Regions from separate parts of the Planococcus antarcticus DSM 14505 genome, predicted to be linked through region 2. Evidence: a T-box and tRNA genes for the amino acid it is inferred to sense, from the RefSeq annotation. Region 2 holds a T-box; the other holds one or more tRNA genes.

Region 1 (7,857 bases), 1.1 Mb from region 2:
GCTATTATCACGCTGTTGATGCTAGATGAGCCAGTTGGAGCAGCTGTGCCGCTTGTGGTCGCTTTATCTGCCCATTTATTCGTTTTCTACTTTGGGATTATCGCAGATATTACACCACCTGTTGCGCTTGCAGCATTTGCCGCATCAGGCATCTCAGGTGGGGAGCCGATACGGACTGGTTTCACTGCAGCCAAATTAGCAGCAGCGGCGTTTATCATTCCGTATATGTTCGTTCTGTCTCCATCGCTCCTGATGATCGATACGACCTGGCCTGAATTGATCTGGGTATTGATCACTGCTTTGACGGGTATGATTGCCATCGGAGCAGGGCTTATCGGTTATTGGTACCGGCAGCTCAACTGGTTTGAGCGCATCATTACATTTGCAACCGGATTGGCTTTGATTTATCCAGAAGGTTTGTCTGATACGATTGGTTCAATTTTGTTCGTGATCCTGTTCGGAATCCAATGGATGGCACGCGATAAGAAACCTGCTAAAACAGCAGAAGCTTAATGAAAGACAAAACCGGTTGGGCTGATGCCCGGCCGGTTTTTTTATTGTTTTGTAATTTTAGTTTATCGAAGAACGAAAAAAGCCATCACCCGAAGGCGATGACTTTTTCAAAGCAAACTTTGTTCCTAAAGCTTGCAGTGGGTTTGGCACCCAATGATTCCTACTGATTTCAAGAAATCATAAGAACTATGGATGTCGAACTTCTTATTAATTGAATCATATATGGTTAATGGCTAAATGTAAAGTTGTTAGAAAGTTTGACGTTTTGAGAGAGAAATCAACTCTTCTTTGAATTGCGGACAGATAAATTAGGTAGAAAAGCCATAAAGATTTTTTTGGAAATGACTTTTAACTTGATTCAGACTTGCTGAATCAAAGGATAAATTTTTATATTTTCTCGAAAAGGATTGCCGTCAGCATATTCGTGGTATAGAATAAGAACATACGTTCCATTTTGAGAGGTGGTAATTATGAAAGTTCTTGAATTACCAGAACGATATATATTTTGCATCGACATGCGCGGCTTTTATGCCAGCGTTTCTGCAGTCGAACTGGGATTGGATCCACTGGAAGTTTGTCTTGCGGTTGTCGGCAATCAGGAACGGAAAGGAAGTGTGGTCTTAGCTGCTTCGCCGATGATGAAAAAAAGGTTTGGTGTAAAAACCGGTACACGGCTTTTTGAAATTCCAAACCATAAGGATATTGTGTTAATTGAACCGAAAATGAAGCTTTATTTACAGAAGTCCATGGCTATCACTGAGTTGTTAGGAGCCTATGTGCCGAAAGAATCGCTCCATATTTATAGTGTGGATGAAAGTTTTATCGAACTTACAGGAACTGAAAAGCTATGGGGGCCACCAACATTCACTATGCGCCGTATTCAGCAAGAGATATTGGATTGTTTTAAATTGCCTTCTTCAGTTGGTGGAGGACCGAACATGCTACTGGCGAAACTAGCATTAGATTTGGAAGCGAAAAGAACGGGATTTGCCTATTGGTCTTATGCCGATGTGGCAATGAAATTGTGGCTTGTGAGGCCTTTAAGCAGAGTGTGGGGTATCGGCTCCCGGACAGAAAAGACTTTGAATAACATGGGGATTTATTCTGTCGGCGATTTGGCCTGTGCAGATGTTTCCATCCTTGAAAATCAGTTTGGCATTTTAGGCAACCAACTGCACCAGCATGCTAATGGCATCGATTTGTCGGATATGGGTTCTCCCTTGATTGAGGGGCAGGTCAGTTACGGGAAGGGGCAGATTCTATACCGGGATTATATACAAGAAAAAGACATCATGACCATCATCCTGGAAATGTGCGAAGATGTTGCGATGCGGACGCGCCAAGCCCGGCGTGCAGGGCGGACCATCCACTTGAGCATCATCTACAGCAAGACGGCTTTTGGCGGTGGATTTTCCCGCTCGCGGTCCATTGATGAAGCCACAAACGACACGTTAAAGATGTACCAGGTCTGTCTGGAAATTTTTCGTGAGCATTTCCAGCATAAACCGGTGCGGCAAATTTCACTGGCCATCAGCAACCTGGAAGAGGAATCATCGATGCAGTTAAGCCTTTTTGATGAAAGGAAGTTCGAAAACAGAAGCCTAGGAGAAGCGATGGACACGATCCGAAAAAGGTACGGTTATTCGGCAATCTACCGGGGCGTATCAGGTACACGGGCAGGCACCGCCATTGCACGAACGAAATTGATTGGCGGACACAATAAAGAATAAGGGAGTGGTCCGATGAAACGCAATAAATACTTCAAAACAGTAGGTGACATCAAAGACCGCGGACGAATTAAGTGGACAGCATTAATGCTGCCAGAGCACGTCGAGATGATTCGGGAATGGTACGCGAAAGATGAACAAGTGCCGAAGCCAGATTTAACTGAAGACGATTTGCAGTTGCTCCAGGAGGAGATGGACATTGCGCTGAAGCGCCAATGCGAAGTTGTTATTCAAAGTTGGAAGGAAGGCATAATCCATGAGCGCAGGGGAACGATTGAGGGCATCGATGTAAGAAGTCGGATGTTGATTTGCGTGGAGTCAGAAAAAAAGTATAGGTTACGAATTGATGAAGTTGTTGCGATTGTCATGGTTGATTGAAAAACTGGCAGCGCCTCCGAAAAAAATGCGCAATCGTTGAAGGGCGCGCGGTTACTCTCATAAATCGAAGGAAATTTTTGTGGTACATCATCATGAATTGTAAGAATGCATTTGGAATGAGTTTTTAGAAAACGGAAGGGAGTTTAAACCTAGGCCCCCATTTCTAAGCAATTTGCTACTGTAAAAGCAGACCACGCAAAACAGGTTATTGAATAAAAATGTTTTTTACCAGTTTGAAAATCGATCATATCTTAGCATCTTGACGAAAAAAGCACAACAAAAAAGAGGCCCAAAGCATAATAGCTTCAAGACCTCTAATTCTTTAAAACATTGATATACCAATGGTTTAATGAGTTTCTTTAGATATGATTCCTACTGGGCTCGAACCAGCGACCTCTACCCTGTCAAGGTAGCGCTCTCCCAGCTGAGCTAAGGAATCTCAATTTCCAGGACAAATATAAGTATAGCTTGTCCACAGAAAAAGTCAATAGTTATCGAGGAAGAAAAAATTGCCCGTATTTGGGGTCATTCGACTAGTAGCGTGTTGGCAATCCACACTGCTTCGTGGAGCTAACCATCCTACTGCCCCACACCTCTAAAGCCAGCATCCTTTGCTTTCTGTTCCGAACAAAACCATTCTTCGGGATTGGTTTGTTCGTAAGAAGAATCGCTTGGCAGGTGATAGATTTTATTGCCGCTGCGATTGATATTGCCTTTAATGTCACAGTCGCCGTTCGCTTGCTCTTCGTTGGAAGAGCTGGCATTTCCGGCAGATTTTTGTCTGTACGCTTCCGAATCAAAGCCCCGTTCAGTCGAATAATTTTCGTATTGCCAGACGCCTGTTTCATTTTCTTTGGCAACTTGTTCCGCTTGCTCGAAGTCGCTGAGGTAGCGAGTGTTTGGAGGGAAGACATAAGCCACTCTCGCCAGGCCAGACTCCAGCATCTGCACCTGGATGCTTTCGCCATCAACATAAATATAAGCCAGCAGCCGGTCATAATCATCGAAACGATCTCCGACATCAAATTCGATCGACACATCACCCGATTCAATCAGCCGTTTGTTCGCTTCAGTAGCTTTCTTGCCAAGGGGCTGTTCGCCGAGTCGCGGGTGATTGGTTTCCGGCGTATCCACCAACAGATACCGCACGGTCACTTCTTCGCCTTCGTAGATGATTTTAATGGTGTCGCCGTCAATGACCTGTGTCACTTCTACTGGAATCTGATCGGTCGTGCCGGATGTGTCAGTCGAATCCGATATACCGCAGCCTGATAGGAAGAATAGGCACAGCAGTATAAGTTTTAGTTTCATAGGGATCCCCGCTTTCATCTCTTTCATATTATATGAACAAACTAACTTCCTTGCAATCAGGCGATTGTTTGCGGAACTCTGTCGGGGGTATCTCTAAAATTTTGCATAACAAAACGTCTTGTTCAATCCGAAAAATTGAACAAGACGCTAAAGTCCGATTAGATCAACTAACACTCAGTAGGGAATAACCCCACTAGGTGGAGTTTCTCTTTATGTACCCAAGCAACAAAAACGGGCAAGCTTCAGCAATTAAAGGGCTAACTCCATTGTTGATGCAGCTTCATCGTAATACAAGAAAGATTCCTCAGTAGTGCTTTCCAGCTTTTCTTTATTGACGCCGACTTCTAATTGGCCTGTGAAGATAGGCTCCCACCAATTTTTTTGTTCATTCATGTGATTTCCTCCTCGAGGGTGTAATGGTATTGTTTGACTATTCTATACCCTTACAGGTTACACTAATAAACAAACGGCGAAAAAAGCCAAAAGGTTTTACAAAGGGAGAGATTTTTAGTGATTTCAATCGGCATCATTGGAGCAGGAATTGTTGGAGAACGAATCATTAAACAAATTCAGCAGGAAAGCCATGTGGAAATAAAGATGGTCTATGATCAACAGACAGAACGTCTTAGTGAAATCAGCGAAACTTACGGAATTCCAATGGCGAAATCAGTAGAGGAAGTGCTGCATGCAGATGTCAACTGGGTTTACATTGCGACGCCACCGGCCTTTCATGCAGAAATCGCTGAACTTGCGGCCAGTGCAGGGATCAATATCCTGTGTGAAAAACCATTGGCACATAATGTAGAAGCCGGCGAAATGATGGCAGTAGCCGTGCAAGATAATCGTGTCCAAACGGCCATGCATTTCCCGTTAATGTATAAGCCGGCAGTTCGTGAAATGGCGAAACGCATCAAAGGGGGACAGATCGGAAAAGTGATCCGTATCGAACTGCAAACCTTCTTTCCGGATTGGCCAAGATTGTGGCAGCAAAATCCATGGATCGGTTCAAGAAGCCAAGGAGGCTTTGTCCGTGAAGTTTTCCCCCATTATTTCCAATTGATGAACCGGCTCTTTGGTGAGCTATCGTTTACGTCCCATCACATCACTTACCCAGAGCAGGCTGAAGAATGTGAAACTGGACTGATTGCCCACGGGCTTACCGCTGAACAGATTCCATTCTTGTTGACGGGTATCAGTAGCATCGGCCAGAAAGAATGCTTACAGTTCAAGGTTTACGGGGAGCAAGGGGTTATGACGCTGGAAAATTGGTCGAATCTCTACGAATCAAGAAAAGGCGAAGATCGTCAATTGATCACTGAATTTGAACAGGTCCCATCGCTTTTTGAGGAAATGGAAAACCAGTCAACTCTTTTGGTCAATTTTGAAGAAGGCCTGGTAGTCCAACGCTATATCGATCATTTATTAGCTGAGTAAGCTTTAGTTCTGAATCTTTACCAGATTTGATCAAAGAAATGCCTTTACATACCGCTGCGTAAAAACCATTGCCGCTGCGTTGCGGAATGTCGACAATCTAAATCATTAACTTAGCTTATACAAGCCCTTAATTGGTATAATGTAGAAAATCAAAGGAGGTTGAAAAGTGAATTTTACAGCAAACGACGTAGAACAAATGATAGAAGAACAGCGTACTTATTTTTATACAGGTGACACAAAATCAGCAGATTTTCGGATTGAACAATTGCACCGGTTGAAAAGTGTTATCCAATCCCATGAAGCGGAAGTAATCGATGCTTTGAAGAAAGATTTAGGCAAAAGCGAATTTGAAGCTTATGCGACAGAAGTCGGTTTTGTGCTCGACAGCATCAGCAGCATGGCAAAAAAATTGGAAGACTGGATGAAGCCTGAACAAGTCAAGACACCCATCCATCTTCAACCCGCTAAAAGCTTTGTCATTCGTGAACCGTATGGCTCTGTATTAATCATCGGGCCTTTCAACTACCCGTTCCAGCTGGTGATGGAGCCATTAATCGGAGCCGTTATTGGCGGGAATTGTGCGGTAGTCAAGCCTTCTGAAGCAACGCCTCATGTGGCAAAAGTCATCCGCACTATCATTGAAGAAGCATTTCCTGCCTATTATATTCGAGTGGTCGAAGGAGAGCGTGAAGAAGTGACAGCCTTGATCCACGCTTCATTTGATTATATTTTCTTTACGGGCAGTGTCAATGTCGGGAAAGTTATCATGAAAGCAGCGTCGGAGCGCTTGACGCCTATTACGTTGGAGCTTGGGGGCAAAAGCCCGGCAATTGTGGACCAGACAGCGAATCTTGATCTTGCTGCAAAACGAATTGCTTGGGGAAAATTGATGAATACAGGTCAAACTTGTGTTGCGCCTGACTATATTTGCGTACATGAGTCCGTCAAAGAAGAATTCCTAAAAAAATTAACAAAAACAATACAAAATTTTTACGGCAAAGATGCACAAAAAAGTCCGGATTACGGGCGTATTGTCAATCTTCAACATTTTGACCGCTTAGCGGAAATTGTACAAAAAGAAGCCAATCAGGTTATTTACGGTGGCAATATGGACCGTAATGATCTGTACATTGAACCTGTGATTTTGGATAATATCGGGTGGGATAACCCGTCGATGGAAGATGAAATTTTCGGACCGATTTTGCCGGTTATCAGCTATACGGACCTGCCACTGCTGCTACGCCAAATCCGTAAGTTGCCAAAGCCTTTATCGGCTTACTTGTTCTCAGAAAATGATCGTGCAACTCGGTTCTTCCTAGACCAATTGCCGTTCGGTGGCGGCTGCATCAACGACACAGTTTCCCACGTTGGCAGCACTTATCTGCCGTTTGGCGGGATCGGCACATCCGGAATCAATTCCTATCATGGCAAATCCAGCTTTGAAACCTTTACACACGCCAAATCGATTTTGAAGAAATCAACTAAATTATCGACAAATCTGGTCTTTCCGCCTTATAAAAATAAAGCGAAATGGATTAAGACTGTATTGAGATAAGCGGCCTGCGGGTCGCTTTTTTTCTGTTTTCAGGCGCCTGCGCTTGTCGGTGTCCAGACTCCGGCGCCCAGATTCTCGGGTCATAAGCCAACCCAGCTGCGTGGCAAAGAACGCCACACTGCTGGTCTGACTTGTGGCTGTCGAATCTACACGGGCGCCTGCGCTCTTCTAAATTCTGCTATTATAAACATTAAGAGGTGATGGCAATGGCAGAACGCATTTTAATTGTCGAAGATGAAAAAAGCATTGCGCGTGTGTTGGAATTGGAATTAAAATTTGAAGGATATGAAACAGGTGTGGCCCATACAGGGGCGGAAGGGTTAATTCAATTTCGAGAGCAGGACTGGGATTTGATTCTGCTCGATTTGATGCTGCCAGAAATTCATGGTCTGGATGTATTGAAACGCATCCGTTCTTCTGATGCGGTGATTCCAGTTGTTTTGCTGACCGCCAAAAACGAAGTGAAAGACAAAGTGGCCGGCCTGGATCTGGGTGCCAACGATTATGTCACCAAACCATTTGAGATTGAAGAGTTGCTGGCGCGGATCCGTGCCTGCCTGCGCTTGTCGAACGGCAACAGAAATTCAGCACTGCACCGTTTCCATGAGCTGGAGATGAACGAAAGTACGCGTGATGTCAAACGCAATGGACGCTTGATTGAATTGACACCACGTGAATTCGCTCTCTTACTGTACCTGATCAAAAATCCGCAGCAAGTACTGAGCCATGAACAAGTGCTGAATGCTGTATGGGGCTATGATTATTACGGAGATACCAATGTTATAGATGTCTATATCCGTTATTTGCGGAGGAAAGTAGATACCGGTGAAAGTTCAACCTATATCCAGACTGTCCGTGGAGTCGGATATGTATTGAAGGAGCACGACAATGAAGCTGAAAAATAAAATTTACATTTCGTCCGCATTGCTGATGCTGGTC
Region 2 (7,857 bases):
CGGTCTGCCGTTTCCTGGACAATGTCCATTGCCTCTTGCGGAAGTTCCCCAACGATGACCGGCTTCCATTTCTTAATGATTCCCGCTTTATGGTGCGTGATTTTGTCTATTGTATCTCCGAGGAAATGGGTATGATCAATGGAGATGGAAGGGATGATGGCAATTTTGGGATCGATGACATTGGTGCTATCAAGCGCTCCACCCATTCCCGCTTCAATAATGGCAAAATCGGGTGCTCGTTTTTGAAAAATGACAAATGCAGCTGCAGTTAATAGTTCGAAATCGGTTAATGGCGTTTTCACTAAGCTCAATTGTTGCATGGCCGACGCGAGCTCATCCGGACTAATTGGTTTTCCATCGATCTGGATTTGGTCATGGAGATCCTCTATGCAAGGTGAGTAGAAATTGCCGACACTGTGCTCATGCGCCTGAAGGATGGCTGATAAAAAAGCAGCCGTAGAGCCTTTGCCATTGGTTCCTGCCAGATGAATAAACTTACCGACGTGGTGCGGGTTTCCAAGCTCTTCTAGTGCCGCTTTGATGGCTCCTAGGCCAGGATGGATAGCTGAATCTGTATGTATATTCCATTTCGTTTTATATTGTTCAAGTCCGATTATCATATGAAGCCTCTTTTCCGCAGTAAACGTGATACACTTTTCTGAGTATGATTATAGCACGAAGGTGGAGTGGACATGACGAGTTGTTGGGTTATTTACAACGGAAGCTTAGTTTCCGATAAGTTTGCAGACCAAGCCAGGCTTGTCGCCGAAGCGGCAGAAAGAGCTGGCATTGCCGTAAAGATCTTGAAAAATTACGAAACAATGATGGATTTATCAGTCAATTTAAGTATACCCGATTTCGCAATATTATTGGATAAAGATATCTTACTTGGATATTTTTTGAAAAGTCGTGGTGTGCCGGTTTATAACGATCCTACTGTCATCGATTTATGCGACAACAAAGCCACACAATATGTCCAACTCGCCGCACAAGGCTTGCCGATGCCAAGGACCATTGTCGCGCCAAAAGTCTATCCGAATTTTTCTATTTTAGATTCCGGCTATTTTGAAAAAGTCATCGAGCGATTGGAGCTGCCGATGATCATCAAAGAAGGCCACGGTTCCTTCGGTATGAAAGTTTATTTGATCGAAACCGAAGAGCAGTTCTACGAAAAAGTCGACAGCCTGAGGGGCATCGATTTTGTGTTCCAGGAATTTATCGCTTCAAGCCGCGGCCGTGACATTCGCGTTAATATTGTGGGTGGCCAGATTGTTGCTGCCATGTACCGTTATTCCGAAACCGATTTCCGTGCCAACATCACCAATGGCGGCGTAGCTTCTCCTATAAAACTGACCCTCGCTCAAAAAGAAATGGCATTGGCTGCGGCTCATGCTGTGGATGCCACGTTTGCAGGAGTCGATTTGCTGTTCGGTGAAAACGATGAGCCGCTTGTTTGCGAAGTAAATGCTGCGGCTCATATCCGCAATATTTTAAACGTTACTGGCATCAATGTGGCTGACGCTATGATTGCTTATATATTGGAGGACTTACGATGAAACTTCTCTATGAAACAGTTGACGCAAGGCGCAATCTTGGATTTATAGGAGAACTGCAACATTTTGGAGATTTCGAGCTGATCGAGTGGGATGACTGGAGTGAAGGCGGACTCGGGTTGCTTGTGGATAAACTGGCCGGTGACACCGTTCTGTTCCGTGCACGACGCCCCGAAGTTGCCCGCCATTTGGAAGACCACGGCATTCGCCTAGTGAATCGTGCCGAAGTTAACCGCATTGCTAATGACAAATGGCAAAGCTATCAATTGTTTTTGCTGCTGGACGTTCCGACCCTCCCGACCTACCGGGAAGCAACGGAATTTCCGTGCATTGTCAAAACTACGAACGGCCACGGTGGATCTGAAGTCTGGCTTGTGGATGCCGCTGAAGAAATTCCAGATACCTCTTCCCCACTGATTTTTCAACCAGTCGTTCAGCACCAAGCGGACGTTCGCGCTTATGTGATTGGCACAGAAGTCGTTGGTGCTGTCAAACGCAGCTCTAGCGACTCTTTTAAAGCAAACTATTCTCTAGGCGGGAATATTGAAAAACTCATCCCCACTGCCGCCCAGGAAAAGGATATTATACGGATTGCCCGCGCCTTAACTAGCGACTATATCGGCATCGACTTCTTACTATTAGAAGACGGACGCCACCTTTTCAACGAAATCGAAGATCCTGTCGGTGCCCGGTCGTTTTACGAAACACACCAGGAAAATATCGCAAAATTGTTAGCGGAACATATGCGGAAACTAGAAAAACATGCACCTTTTCGACGAGAAGATCGGCCGAAGTGACAGTAAGCTTTCTATTCTTTCTTCAAGAAGAAATTTGGATACGATAGAAATGTAACGGCACCTCACGATGTAATTTACTTGTGATTATAAGAAGCCATATAAGTCGAACTATATAAGTTGAACGAATGATTCCGGCCAGTTAATGTTCCGCAAATCAGCTGCTGAGAGCTTGCGCCAAACGAACTCGGACTTACTACTCGAGTAGATTTCTTACTTTGTCGCTGTGCTGCTCCCGCGGAATTCTCTATTGGTTTGCTCCGTATCCTAGTGTTTAACCAGCACTACAGAATTTTTTTAGTAGCTGACAAATCCTTAGAAGAAAGAGCGGAAGGCGGCGACTTTCGCGGAATAGCGAGCCAGTCGAGACCCCGCAGGGAGCGCAGCGACTGAGGAGGCTTGGCACAATTTCTTCAGACTTGCTCCTCTTAAACAGTCCAAAAATGCTAATTCTTTACTTCAACTGATCTAATCTGTTTTTCTTCACCTTATCTAACCAAATTTTCTATACAGAAAAAGAGTTGTCCTTAGAAGTCAGGAATTAAGACTTCTTTAGACAACTCTTTTTTTCATCTTACAGATTCTGCAATTCTTCAATACGTTTTTCAACCGTTGCGTGTTTTTCTACGTAATCGGCTTGTTTCGCACGTTCTTCTGCAACAACAGCTTCCGGTGCTTTTGACACAAAACGCTCATTCGACAATTTGCCGCTGACGAGCTTGACTTCTTTTGCCCATTTTTCTAGTTCTTTGTTCAGGCGTGCAAGCTCTGCACCGATATCGATCAAGCCTTCAAGCGGCATGAACAGCTCTGCACCCGAGATAACCGCGGACATCGACTTTTCTGGAGCTTCGACGTTTTGGCCAATCGTCAAGGTTTCCGGGTTACAGAAACGTTCGATATACGCTGCGTTTGCATCTAACACCGCGTGAGTATTGGCGTCTTTTGCTGAAATAGTTAATGGCACTTTCTTGCTCATTGGAGACTGCACTTCTGAACGAATCGTTCGTACAGAACGGATAACGTCCATCAGCAGTTTCATGCTCGAAGACTGGCTTTGGTCCGTCAAAGATTCGTCTACTGTCGGCCACGCCGCAATGGTAATAGATTCGCCTTGATGCGGCAAGTTTTGCCAAATTTCTTCTGTGATAAACGGCATTAATGGATGCAACAGGCGCATCGTGTTGTCGAGTACATACGCAAGAACCGAACGCGTCATTTTCTTCGCGTCTTCATCTTCGCCATATAGTGGGAGTTTCGACATTTCGATATACCAGTCACAGAAATCATCCCAGATAAAGTTATAAAGCGAGCGTCCCACTTCACCAAATTCATAGCGTTCTGCCATTTCCGTTACCTGTTCGATGGTTTCATTCAAACGAGTCAAGATCCATGAATCGGCAACAGATTTCTTGCCAGTTAAATCGATTTGGTCATATGTCATGCCTTCCATATTCATCAATGCGAAACGGGAAGCATTCCAAATTTTGTTAGCAAAGTTCCAAACCGACTCGACTTTGTCGTTTGCGTAGCGAAGATCTTGCCCTGGAGACGATGCCGTTGCTAGGAAGTAGCGCAGTGAATCTGCTCCGTATTCAGAAATGACATCCATTGGATCGACGCCGTTGCCGAGTGATTTGGACATTTTGCGACCTTCTGCATCGCGTACAAGTCCGTGGATCAAGACGTCTTTGAACGGTTTTTCACCCGTGAATTCGAGTGCCTGGAAAATCATTCGTGAAACCCAGAAATTAATGATGTCGTAGCCTGTAACCAACACGTCAGTCGGGTAATAGCGGCTTAAATCATCGTTTTCTTCTGGCCAGCCAAGTGTCGAGAACGGCCATAAGGCAGATGAGAACCACGTATCTAATACGTCTTCGTCTTGCGTCCAGTTTTCAGCGTCAGCTGGTGCTTCGTGACCTACATAGATTTCATTTGTTTCGTTGTGGTACCAAGCTGGAATTTGATGCCCCCACCAAAGCTGGCGAGAAATACACCAGTCGCGGATGTTTTCCATCCAGTGCAAATAAGTTTTCTCGAAGCGATCCGGTACAAAATTAACACCCGCGTCGTTTTTTTGTGCTTCTACAGATGCTGCAGCAAGTGGCTTCATATCAACAAACCATTGTGTGGATAGATAAGGCTCAACCACTGCCCCGCTCCGCTCTGAGTGGCCTACTGAATGTAAATGCTCTTCGATTTTAAACAAAACATCCATGTCCTGCAGGTCTTTGACGATTTGCTTGCGGCATTCAAAACGATCAAGTCCTTCGTATTTGCCAGCGTTTTCGTTCATCGAACCGTTTTCATGCATAATCAGTACGCGTTCTAAGTTATGGCGATTGCCAATTTCAAAGTCATTCGGGTCGTGGGCAGGCGTAATTTTCACCGCGCCGCTTCCAAACTCCATGTCTACGTAATCGTCTGCCACAATTTCCATTTCACGGCCAATAATTGGCAAAATAACTTTTTTACCGATCAAATGCTGGTAACGCTCGTCTTTCGGGTGAACCGCTACTGCTGTATCGCCAAGCATTGTTTCGGGACGCGTTGTCGCGATTTCGATGTGGCCACTACCATCCGCAAGCGGGTAACGCATATGGTAAAACGCACCTTGTACGTCTTTGTAAATAACTTCAATATCAGAAATAGCTGTTTGGGTATTCGGATCCCAGTTGATAATGTATTTGCCGCGGTAAATCAGCTTTTTCTCATACAGTTTCACAAACACTTCACGCACCGCTTTTGACAAACCGTCATCCAATGTAAAACGCTCACGGGAATAATCTAGCCCAAGGCCCAGCTTCCCCCATTGCTCACGGATATGACCCGCGTATTGGTCTTTCCACTTCCATGATTCTTCAAGAAATGCCTCACGTCCCAAATCATATCGTGAACGCCCTTCTTCTTTCAGTTTACCTTCTACTTTCGCTTGCGTCGCGATGCCGGCGTGGTCCATTCCAGGAAGCCATAGCGCGTCAAAGCCTTGCATGCGTTTCATGCGTGTTAAAATGTCTTGCAATGTTGTGTCCCATGCATGCCCCAAATGAAGCTTGCCGGTAACGTTTGGCGGGGGAATCACAATAGTATAAGGTGTTTTACCGCTTTCTGGTTTGGCTTCAAAGAATTTGTTGTCGACCCACCAATCGTAACGCCCTTTTTCAATCGATTGCGGATCGTACTTAGTCGACATTTGTTCAGTCATTGGAATTCCTCCTTTAATTTCTGGCAGAACGCAAAAAACTCCCATCGTCTGTAAAGGACGAAGGAGTTTTTCGCGGTACCACCTTTATACACAGGTCCACTTGCACACCTGGCTCTCAAGTTTCATAACGGATGTTCAGTCCGGTTCCCGCTACTCGTTTCACGGCAACTGCTCCGAGGTGACATTCAATTATACGCTCATGAAAACCTCTCACCACTTGGTCTTCTCTCTGAAATGTACGCACAATCTACTATCCTCTTCAACGCATGAATATCTAATTACTCCCATTGTACTCAATATTCGGTTTTAGCGTCAAGTTTTTTTACAACGAACGCTACAATCGGCGATGCTACCAGCAGAATGAAAAAAAGCCGGAACAGCTGGAAGCCGGTAATAAGTGCCACGTCGCCTCCAACTGCCAGCGCTGTGATCGCCATTTCCGCAATGCCACCGGGCGCTGCGCTCAAGAAGAAGTCGAGGAATATGTATTCAGGCAGCCATTTTGCGAGTATAAACGCAATCAGCACGGTAAAGCTGATCAGCAGCACATTGTTCAGAACAATCGCAGCACCGAGTCGGAACGTCAGCTTATCGCCAATCCCTTCCATCTGCAAGCCGAGGTTCGCGCCGATAAAGACTTGCGCGATGGCAATGAGCCAGTATGGCATATCAATCAGGACATCGCCTGACACAGTTTGGAGAACGGCCATCGCCAAAATTGGCGCTAGCAGTTCAGCGGCCGGAAAGCCTATTCGTTTCATTCCGGCGTAAAGCGCCAATCCGATAATAAACGCCAGCAGGAATAGCATTGGTGAAAATGAAAAAATCCGTTGTTCCAGCTCTCCTACACCTCTGCCGTTCAGGAAAATCGTCAAGAACGGCACAATCGTCACGACCATGAAAATTCGAATGGTCTGCATCATCGTAACCACAGTGATGTTCGCAGAAGGAATCTCTTCGGCAATGACCACCATCTGCGCCAAGCCACCGGGAATTGAACCGATCAGGCTGGTCGCTAGGCTTTCATTGACCATGCGCTTAAACAGCAGCCCAAGTCCAATCGATAGCGCTACGACTGAAACTGTCATGAACGCCATATACGGCAAATCTACCACCATTAATAAAACCGCAGCTCGGGTAAATGATGAGCCTATCTGCACACCCAGCATCACCAGTCCTGCTGTCCGCAGAATTTTTGGCCAGTAAAGAGGCAGTTTTGTGAATTGATTGACCAACAGCAAGGCGAACATCGGCCCGAGCAGCCACGGCAGGAACATGCCAATTGCTTCAAAAACCGCTCCCGCTGCAGTCGCAATAATCGCAGTTACTATAAATGGCCTCACCAGTCATCCCCCCTTTTTCCAAGTGTTGTTATTTCTTTCTATGTTACACGAAATAACGAAGTGTGTTGGCAGTAGGATAGATTCTATAATCAGCCAAAGTCTCAAAAAACAAAAAAACTGAGGCACCTGGAAAATCCAGACGCCTCAGCGGTTATACTTCTTATTAACGTGCCAATTTAGCAAACACAGTATGGAATGCTTGCACGGTTTTTGCAATATGCTCTTCCGTATGGGCAGTCGATAGGAACATGCCTTCAAATTGGGACGGCGGCAAGTAGATGCCTTCTTCCGCCATCAAGCGGTAGTAATCCGCGAACAAATCTGTATCCGAAGTTTTCGCTGTTTCGAAATCGACGACGTCTTGGTTTGTAAAAAAGAAACCAATCATCGATCCTGCGCGGTTAACGGTATGCGGGATATTGTATTTCGTCGCGGCTTCACGGAATCCTTTTTCAAGCTGATCGCCGCGTTCAACGAACACATCATAGCTTTCTTCTGTCAAACGAGACAAAGTTTCAAAGCCTGCACGCATGGCAAGTGGATTTCCAGACAACGTACCTGCCTGGTAAATAGAACCGCTTGGCGCTACTTGCTGCATGATTTCACGCTTACCGCCGAATGCGCCAACTGGTAATCCCCCACCGATCACTTTGCCGAGGCAAGTCATGTCCGGTGTGACACCAAAATAGCCTTGCGCACAATTAAAGCCGACACGGAAACCGGTCATGACTTCATCAAAAATAAGAACTGTGCCGTTTTCATGCGTCAAATTGCGAAGCTCCATCAGGAAGCCTTCATTTGGTGGCACAACACCCATATTACCAGCAACAGGCTCTACAATGACTGCAGCCAACTCGTTTCCAAATTCTTGGAAAGCTAAACGAAGGCTTTCGAGGTCATTGAATGGGACAGTGATGGTGTTTTTAGCAACCGACTCTGGCACACCCGGTGAATCTGGT

The links. The T-box of region 2 lies ahead of BBH88_RS07485 (valine--tRNA ligase). A T-box ahead of a tRNA ligase gene usually reads a tRNA of that ligase, here a tRNA-Val.
Region 1: it has a tRNA-Val gene. The T-box ahead of BBH88_RS07485 (valine--tRNA ligase) is inferred to sense a tRNA for this amino acid. The anticodon was not compared.

The regions. Positions count from the first base shown of each region.
Region 1 covers NZ_CP016534.2:2,556,718-2,564,574, reverse strand. The annotation lists gene BBH88_RS12830 (TRAP transporter permease) at 1-513, shown strand, start outside; gene BBH88_RS12825 (Y-family DNA polymerase) at 984-2,243, shown strand; gene BBH88_RS12820 (YolD-like family protein) at 2,256-2,618, shown strand; tRNA gene BBH88_RS12815 (tRNA-Val) at 2,985-3,057, opposite strand; gene BBH88_RS12810 (thermonuclease family protein) at 3,198-3,929, opposite strand; gene BBH88_RS19420 (hypothetical protein) at 4,179-4,322, opposite strand; gene BBH88_RS12805 (Gfo/Idh/MocA family protein) at 4,440-5,363, shown strand; gene BBH88_RS12800 (aldehyde dehydrogenase) at 5,530-6,918, shown strand; gene BBH88_RS12795 (response regulator transcription factor) at 7,125-7,823, shown strand; gene BBH88_RS12790 (HAMP domain-containing sensor histidine kinase) at 7,807-7,857, shown strand, end outside.
Region 2 covers NZ_CP016534.2:1,493,835-1,501,691, reverse strand. The annotation lists gene BBH88_RS07500 (bifunctional folylpolyglutamate synthase/dihydrofolate synthase) at 1-620, opposite strand, end outside; gene BBH88_RS07495 (ATP-grasp domain-containing protein) at 693-1,556, shown strand; gene BBH88_RS07490 (ATP-grasp domain-containing protein) at 1,553-2,350, shown strand; gene BBH88_RS07485 (valine--tRNA ligase) at 2,922-5,555, opposite strand; T-box leader at 5,606-5,827, opposite strand; gene BBH88_RS07480 (AbrB family transcriptional regulator) at 5,849-6,898, opposite strand; gene hemL (glutamate-1-semialdehyde 2,1-aminomutase) at 7,062-7,857, opposite strand, start outside.